DNA from 2 places in the Rhodococcus sp. PD04 genome. Region 2 is predicted to be linked to the other one. Evidence: riboswitches for the same ligand, from Rfam matches in the RefSeq annotation. Region 2 holds a riboswitch; the other holds the start of a gene.
The links. A riboswitch is a leader RNA that binds a small molecule or an ion and turns the genes downstream of it on or off. The one in region 2 is predicted to bind cyclic di-AMP.

Region 1 (3,824 bases), 2.2 Mb from region 2:
GGACGCGTCGTCGATCAGCTCCGCGAGCGATCCGTCGTCGCCGGTCCGGACGGCGTGCGCCCAGTCGTCGAGCACGACCTGCAGTTCGGCCCGTACCCGGCTGTCGGCGTCGTCGGTGTCCACCGGGTCGACGGCCAGCAGCAGTCCTGCTGTGACCAGCGCGACCACGAGTCCGGCCAGGCCGAGACGTTCCCACTTGCGGGTACCGGCGGTGAAGGGCGATCGCGCGGGCACCGCGTCAGTCTAGGTCGGTGTCCGAGGGGGTCCCGTACGCCCCTCGCCCACCGGCGGCGATCCCGCCTCTACCCGATCAGTACCTCCGGGCGCTGTGGAACGGGAAGCGATCGATCGACTGCACCTTCACCGGCACACCGAAGGTCGACGCGTGCACCATGTTGCCGTCGCCGACGTACATGCCGACGTGGGAGGCGTCGTCGTAGAAGATCACGAGGTCGCCGGGCTGCAGATTGTCGCGGGAGACGGGGATGCCGCCCTGCGCCTGGGCCTGACTCGACCGGGGCAGCGACTTGCCGACCTGGTTGTACGCCCACACCATCAGTCCCGAGCAGTCGAACTGGTCGGGGCCGGTCGCGCCCCACACGTACGGCGAGCCGATCCGCGACAGGGCGGCGCGGAGCGCGGCGCCGTTGCTGCCGGGGACGAGGTGCTGCAGGATCTTCTCGGCGTCGAGGCCCGGAGGGAAGGGAGTGCCGGCGAGTTCGGCCTTCTCCGCGTCGCTCAGCGCCTCGAAGGCGTTCAGGACCCCTTCGATCTGCTCCTCGAGTTCGGCCTGTCGCCGCTGGAGTTCGTCGCGGAGGGTCTGGGCCTGCTCGGCGGCGGCACGCGCCTCGTCGGCGGCATGCTGCGCGGCGACGGCCGCCTCGGCCGCAGCGGCGGTGGCCGCCCGGAAGCCCTCGACCTCACGCGAGGTCTGCTCGCCCAGGACGTCGAGCAGGACCATCTGGTCGAGCATCTGCTGGGGCGAGTCGCTCACCATGACGGCGAACAGCCGGTTGGTGCGCGCACCGCGGTAGTTGGCCCGCGCGAGCTTGTCGACGGTGGGCTTGAAGCGGGCGATCTCGGCGCGAGCGGCGCCGAGCGCGTCGTCGGCCTGGCCGGCACGCACCTCGGCCTCGTGCTGCGCAGCGACCTTCGCTTCGAGATCCGCCCCGGCGGCGTGCAACGCCTCGGTGGCCTGTTCGCTGCGACGCGACAGATCCGCGAGGTGCTCGAGGCGTGCTGCCGGGCTCTCCCCTGCGGGTTGCGCCGTCGCCGGCGCCAGGGTGAAACCGAGGACCATCATCACGAGGGCTACGACGAGCGCCGGACGGCCGGTCCGTCGCCTGTCCTGCACTCGTACGAGGTGCTTCGTCCTGTCGGAAACCACGTGGGCTCGCATCCTTTCCCAAAGGTCTCGATCAGGTTACGGAATTGCATAGGTTTGTGTCTACCTGCGAGTAGCCCTCCCACGCAGCGGCCGTTTGTGCAAGCAGTTCGCGCATCGGCAGGGACATGCAGACACACGAGGAGGGTGGGTCCGGTACGTACCGGACCCACCCTCCTCGGGCAGTGCGTCGGCGCTGGAGCGGGGGTGCTCAGCCCGATCGGAAGCGACGGGCGCCGACCGATCAGAAGCGACGGGCGCCGTCGACGGGCATCGAGTTCAGCGGTGCGATCTTGACCGGCTGGCTCGAGGTGGAGGCGTGCACGATGTTGCCGCCGCCGATGTAGATGCCGGTGTGGCTGCCGCCGTAGAACGACACGACGTCACCGGGCTGCAGAGCCGCGACGTCCACCGGGGCACCGGCGGAGGCCTGCTCGTAGCTGGTGCGCGGGACGCTCAGACCGGCCTGCTTGTAGGCCCACTGCACGAGACCCGAGCAGTCGAAGGAGCTCGGGCCGGCAGCGCCGTAGACGTAGGGGGCACCGATCTTCGACTGTGCGGCGTCGGCAGCGCGCTGGCCGACCGAGCTGAAGGGGGCGGTGAAGGAACCGGCCTGAGGCGCGGGGGCCGCCTCGGGGGCCGGCGGAACGATGTTGGCGATCTCCGGCGGCACGGTCACACCGGCCGGGAGGTCGAACGTTCCGACACCGGGAATGTTGATCGGCTCGGCCATCGCCGGGCCGGCCGAGACGGTGACTGCTCCGAGAGCAATGGCACCGGCGACGAGTGCGCGCCGGACGGTGCGCTTGCTGTTGTTCGAAACCACGAGGGGACGTTCTCCGTTTCTTCCGTTCACCCGCCGACCGAGTTAGCTGACGGGTTCGGGCCGGAAGATCAGCCCTACCCCTCCCCGCGAGCGGCGGAGGGGATTCACCCCGAGTACTACGTGTGGGTCCCCGGCTCACTGCTCCCACAGACGAGAGAAGCGATTAGGCGGTAACCGTGCGGCTCCGACCCGGGGGTGGGGCGGAAAACTCTCCGCTCGGTCTCGAAAAGATTACGAAACGGCATCGGTGAAGTCGACCGCCTCGCCGTGCAGCCCGACCGTTTCGGCCCGCTCCTGGGGGAATGCCGCCGCGGGGCAACGGTCCGATAACGGCGCGGTAACGGCCACTGTTCGACGCACCTCCGCCCGAAGGAGGCCCGGCGCCCGTTTCACCCGAGTCCTTTCCGGAAGAACCAGGTCAGGGCGCCCTGACTCACCGACCGTCGAGGAGGCGATGCGCCCGATTCGCCGGATTGTCGTTCTCGGAGGCCGATCGGTCTGTTTTCCGGCCTCCGCATACCCCTCATCGAGCCGAAAAGAACGCAGTGTGATCCTCGTCTCCCCCGTGCTCCGAACCCCGCTCCGAAGCCCGCTCGGCGGCGTGTCGGTGACGCTTCCTAGGCTCTGCCGCATGACCTCGCCGCAACCATCCGCCCTCGGCGTGCAACTCGGTTTCGACGAGCTCGACACTCCCCTGCGCGAGACCACCTTCGTCGTCGTCGACCTCGAGACGACGGGCGGGAAGGCAGCCGAGGACGCCATCACAGAGATCGGCGCGGTGAAGATCCGCGGGGGCGAGGTGCTCGGCGAGTTCGCGACCCTCGTCGATCCGGGGCGACCCATCCCCCCGTACATCGTGCAGCTCACCGGCATCACCACCGCGATGGTCTATGCGGCTCCCAAGATCGAGGAGGTGCTGCCCGCCTTCCTGGAATTCGCGTCCGGAGCGGTGCTCGTCGCACACAACGCCGGATTCGACGTCGGCTTCCTCAAGGCGGCCACGGCGCAGTGCGAACTCGCGTGGCCCCGCTTCCAGGTGCTGTGCACCGTCAAACTGGCCCGCCGCGTCCTCGGACGCGACGAAGCGCCGTCGGTGAAGCTGTCCGCGCTGGCCGAACTGTTCCGGGTCTCCACCGTGCCCACCCACCGCGCCCTGGACGACGCACGCGCCACCGTGGACGTCCTGCACGCCCTCATCGAACGGGTCGGCAACCAGGGCGTCCACAGCCTCACCGAGCTGCGCGACTACATGCCGGTGGTCACCGCCGAGCAGAGGGCCAAACGCGCACTCGCCGCGCATCTGCCGCGCAAACCGGGCGTCTACATGTTCCGCGGCCCGTCCGACGAAGTGCTGTACGTCGGCACGGCGGTCGACCTGCACCGGCGTGTCCGTACTTATTTCACGGGCTCCGAGACGCGACCGCGGTTGCGCGAGATGGTCGCGCTCACCACACGCATCGATCACGTCGAATGCGCCCACGGGCTCGAGGCCGGCGTCCGCGAACTCCGATTGATCGCGGCCCACACCCCTCCCTACAACCGCCGGTCGAAGTATCCGATGCGCGGTTGGTGGATCATCCTCACCGACGAGGCGTTCCCGCGCTTCGCCGTGAG
Region 2 (3,824 bases):
GCAGCGCCTTTCCCGGCGACGCGAGCATGCCGTGCGCGACGAGACCGAGTGTGGTCGCCTCCCGCACGGTCTCCACGACACTCGTCGTGTCGAAGCGGCCCGCCCAGCGAGGACGACGCCACGCCGCTGCGGCACGCAGGTCGGCGACGTCCGTGCCCGCCGCCGGCACGTCGGAGAGGACGTCGAGCAGCAGCCGCCGGTCGCGGGCGGCGGTGGGGGACTTCACCTCGTCGGACAGTGCGGCGACCGGCTTGTCGTTCTGGTCGCGGCGGCCGATCAGCCAGGGCCGGCGCGGCAGGTCGAGCCAGGCACCGGCGAGCACGGCCCAGCGGTAGGCGGGGGTGGACGCGAGCCACGCGTCGGTAGCGGTGGTCGGGGCCCAGTGGTCGTCGTCCCCGGGAGTCGGCGGCTCGGGGAGGCCGCGCGCGATCAGACCGGCACCCGCGAGGACCTCGACGACGAGCGCCGTCTCCTCGTCGTCGAGTCCGACCGCCTTCCCGACGCGATGCAGTTCGCGGACGCCGAGCCCTCCGGCCTTGAGGACGGGAGCGGGTTGCGCCCCGAGAGTGTCGAGAACGTCCTCGCAGTGCCGCAGCAGTTCGAGGGCGGCACCGGCAGCGGTCGCGTTGACGTCGGCGGTCGAGCGGGTGGGTTTCGGTGCGCGCGGGGGAGCGAGCGCCGCCGGATCGAAGGGGGCGTCGTCGCGCAGCGCCTGGCCCACCCGATGGGGGAGTTCGACGGTCTCGTCGTCGATACGGAAGAGCAGCCCGGCGGCGAGCAGTTTCTGCACGGGCCGGTCGGCGGAAGTGTCCGGTGCGGCGTCGCGGGTCCGGCCGATCGGGGACGTGCGCGACAGGGTGTCGAGGATGCTCCGCTGTTCGGGCGGGAGGGCCGCGAGGAGGTCGTCGAGTTCCTGCCGGGACGGTCCGGTGACGTCGCCGGTGCGTCCGACGCGCCACGGAACGGCGTCCACGGCGGCGGCGACGAGACGCAGCTCGTCGGTGGAACCCCACACGAGCAGCAGCGAGCGCAGGGTGGACAGGATCCGGTCGAGATTCCTCGCGCTGATGCGGCCGGAGACTTCGTCGAGCACGGCGGCGCGGGAGACGGGGGTGTCCACCGCTCCGAGACGGGCCAGGACCTCGATGATCCCGAAGGCGGCGGTGTCGAGTTCGTCGGCCGCACGGAAGACCGAGGCGCGTTGCTGCGCTCGGCTCGCGAGCACGTTCATGCTCGCCGGCGGCGGCACCACGAGATCGGGACGGGCGCGCAGCGTGGCGGCCAGATCCGTGTCGCGTCGACCTGCCAGCCAGCGGGCGAGGGAGTCCGTGGCGGTGTCGGGAGCGGGCGTGGTCGGGGACATCCCCTCCAGATTAGAGACCTGCGGTAGCAGGCCCCGAACTCACCTGCCAAAATGAGCGCATGGCTACCTCTTCGAAAAAGCATTACGTCGACCACGGATGGCCCGAGCTGGCCGACGGTGAGCACGCTGTCACCGAACTGTCGTCCACGCGTTCCGGTCCGCTCTCCCCGTACGGTGAGGACACCGTGTTCCCGTTGCCGGTCGAGGACCTGCCCTACACGCATCCGAAGACGGTGATCAACCGCTGATCCGATCGCGGATCACCGAACAGGCTCTTCCGTACGACGCCCGGTCCCTTCGTGGGGCCGGGCGTCGTCGTGTGAGGGAGGAACGAGCTCGTCCGCATATGCGGAAGGGCCCCGCACCGTGATCGGTGCGGGGCCCTTCCGGGATGTTCGGGGTGTTACTGCGGGAGCACCGCGCGAACGGCGTCCAGGATGTTCGGGTCGAGCTCGACGCCGGCGTCCTGGAGTGCGGCGACGCCCTGCTCGAAGCCGGCCAGGATGCCCTGGACCTCGGCGGGGAGAGCGGGGGTCTCCGGAAGCTGCGGGACAGCGTTCTGGATGGCGGGCGCCGGGGTCTCGGCGGGAGCGCTGGGGGCGGCGTCGACGGAGCGCTGCGTGGGCGCGCTCGACAGTCCGAGGCTCGACGAGCAGGAGGGCCATGCGCCCCAACCCTGGCCGGCGAGGACACGCTCGGCGACGGCGATCTGCTGTTCGCGGCTGGCCTGGTGGGCCGTGGCAGCGTATTCCTGGCCGCCGTAGGCGTTCCAGGTGCTCGGCGAGAACTGCAGGCCGCCCTGGTAGCCGTTGCCGGTGTTGATGCCCCAGTTGCCGCCGGACTCGCACTGTGCGAGGCGGTCCCAGTCGGAGTCGGGAGCGGCAGCGGCGGTGCCGCTGAACGCGACACCCGTGACGCCGAGGACTGCACCCGTCAGCGCGAACTTCGCGACGGTACGACCGGTATTGGTGGGCTTGCGATGGCGTCCGCTCATGTCGGTTCCGTGTTCCTCTCCGTACGCACCTACGAGGTCAGCTGTCGGGTTCGGGCTGAAGAGGTTGCCCGGCCGTGTCGCTCCGTTGGGAGCGCCTTCGGCTTCACCCCGAGGACCGTCGCGGTTGCGTCGGCCCGGGCCTCCTGGACACCGTCCGGCTGTGGGCCGATCGGTTCCTGGGAGACCGGTGGGTCCCCCGTTTCCTGTCCCCTGTGGATCGTTCGTCGGGACTTCCGGAACCACGGGACAGGAATTTGGCGCGGCGGTTCCGGACCGGTCGAGCCAGGCGGTTCGACCGGACATGACGGTAACGGTTCCGAGGGCGAAGTGTCACCAATTGATAACGCGCCGATTCGCGTGGCGACGGACGTGCGCGGCGCAGACCAGGGAATAAAGTCCCAGGTAGTGGGGTTCGGGTACCCGAAAATCCGTTTCGAGTCCCGCCCGTTATCCGCTTGTTATGTGAGAAAGATCACATGTAACTCGGGCGGGCATCCACAGGAACGATCTCCCTCCCCAGGGGCATCAGGGAGATCGGGATCATCTTCAGGTTCGCGACGGCGAGCGGGATGCCGATGATCGTGACGGCCATGGCGATCGCGGTGGCGATGTGGCCGAGGGCCAGCCAGATGCCGGCCACCAGGATCCAGATGACGTTGCCGATCAGCGACATGGCGCCGGCGGTCGGCCTCTCGACCGTCGTCTTGCCGAACGGCCACAGCGCGTAGATGCCGATCCGGAACGACGCGATGCCGAACGGGATGGTGATGATGAGGATGCAGCAGATCAGACCGGCCGCGAAGTAACCGAGCGCGAGCCACAGCCCGCCGAAGATCAGCCAGATGATGTTGAGCAGGATCCTCATGTCCGGTCTCCGTTCCGAGCGCGCCGGCCCGAGCGCAGCGCGAAGGCGATGGCGAGGGCGAATCCCAACGGCCATGCGAGGGTCAACAGATACAGCACGAGCCCGGGGCTGCCGTCGGTGAGCGCCGGCGTGAGGAAGATGGCGAGGACCGCCACCACGCCGACGACGAAGCAGGCGATCGCGGCCTTCAGGAGGCCGTTACGCGGGGCGGCAGACGAATCCGAAGATGAAGTACCCACGTGACCACGGTAGTCGCCGCGGAGGCGAACGGTGACGTCCGGGAGCGGGAAGACGATTCGGGGGTGGACCCACCTCTGCGGGTACACTGACAGGTGTCTACGCGTCCCGCTCGACCGAGCCGGGGCGCGTTGTTTTGCATGATGAACGGGTTGCCCCGCTTGGGGCACAGCTGTCGAGGAGCAGGTGAGCGCGGTGCCGACCGGCAAGGTGAAGTGGTACGACGTCGAGAAGGGCTTCGGCTTCCTGTCCCAGGACGAGGGTGAGGACGTCTACGTCCGTGCCTCGGCGCTCCCGGAGGGAGTGGAAGCGCTCAAGCCCGGCCAGCGCGTCGAGTTCGGTATGGCGGTGGGCCGCCGGGGACC

Region 1: another riboswitch for cyclic di-AMP. It lies ahead of U9J23_RS14610 (C40 family peptidase); the one in region 2 lies ahead of U9J23_RS04405 (resuscitation-promoting factor Rpf1 domain-containing protein).

What each region holds. Positions count from the first base shown of each region.
Region 1 is NZ_CP142143.1:3,166,106-3,169,929, forward strand. It holds gene U9J23_RS14600 (hypothetical protein) at 1-234, opposite strand, end outside; gene U9J23_RS14605 (C40 family peptidase) at 311-1,354, opposite strand; gene U9J23_RS14610 (C40 family peptidase) at 1,629-2,210, opposite strand; cyclic di-AMP (ydaO/yuaA leader) riboswitch at 2,226-2,390, opposite strand; gene U9J23_RS14615 (DEDD exonuclease domain-containing protein) at 2,842-3,824, shown strand, end outside.
Region 2 is NZ_CP142143.1:941,070-944,893, forward strand. It holds gene U9J23_RS04395 (helicase-associated domain-containing protein) at 1-1,363, opposite strand, end outside; gene U9J23_RS04400 (hypothetical protein) at 1,423-1,611, shown strand; gene U9J23_RS04405 (resuscitation-promoting factor Rpf1 domain-containing protein) at 1,767-2,357, opposite strand; cyclic di-AMP (ydaO/yuaA leader) riboswitch at 2,368-2,542, opposite strand; gene U9J23_RS04410 (YccF domain-containing protein) at 2,830-3,222, opposite strand; gene U9J23_RS04415 (hypothetical protein) at 3,219-3,461, opposite strand; gene U9J23_RS04420 (cold-shock protein) at 3,655-3,824, shown strand, end outside.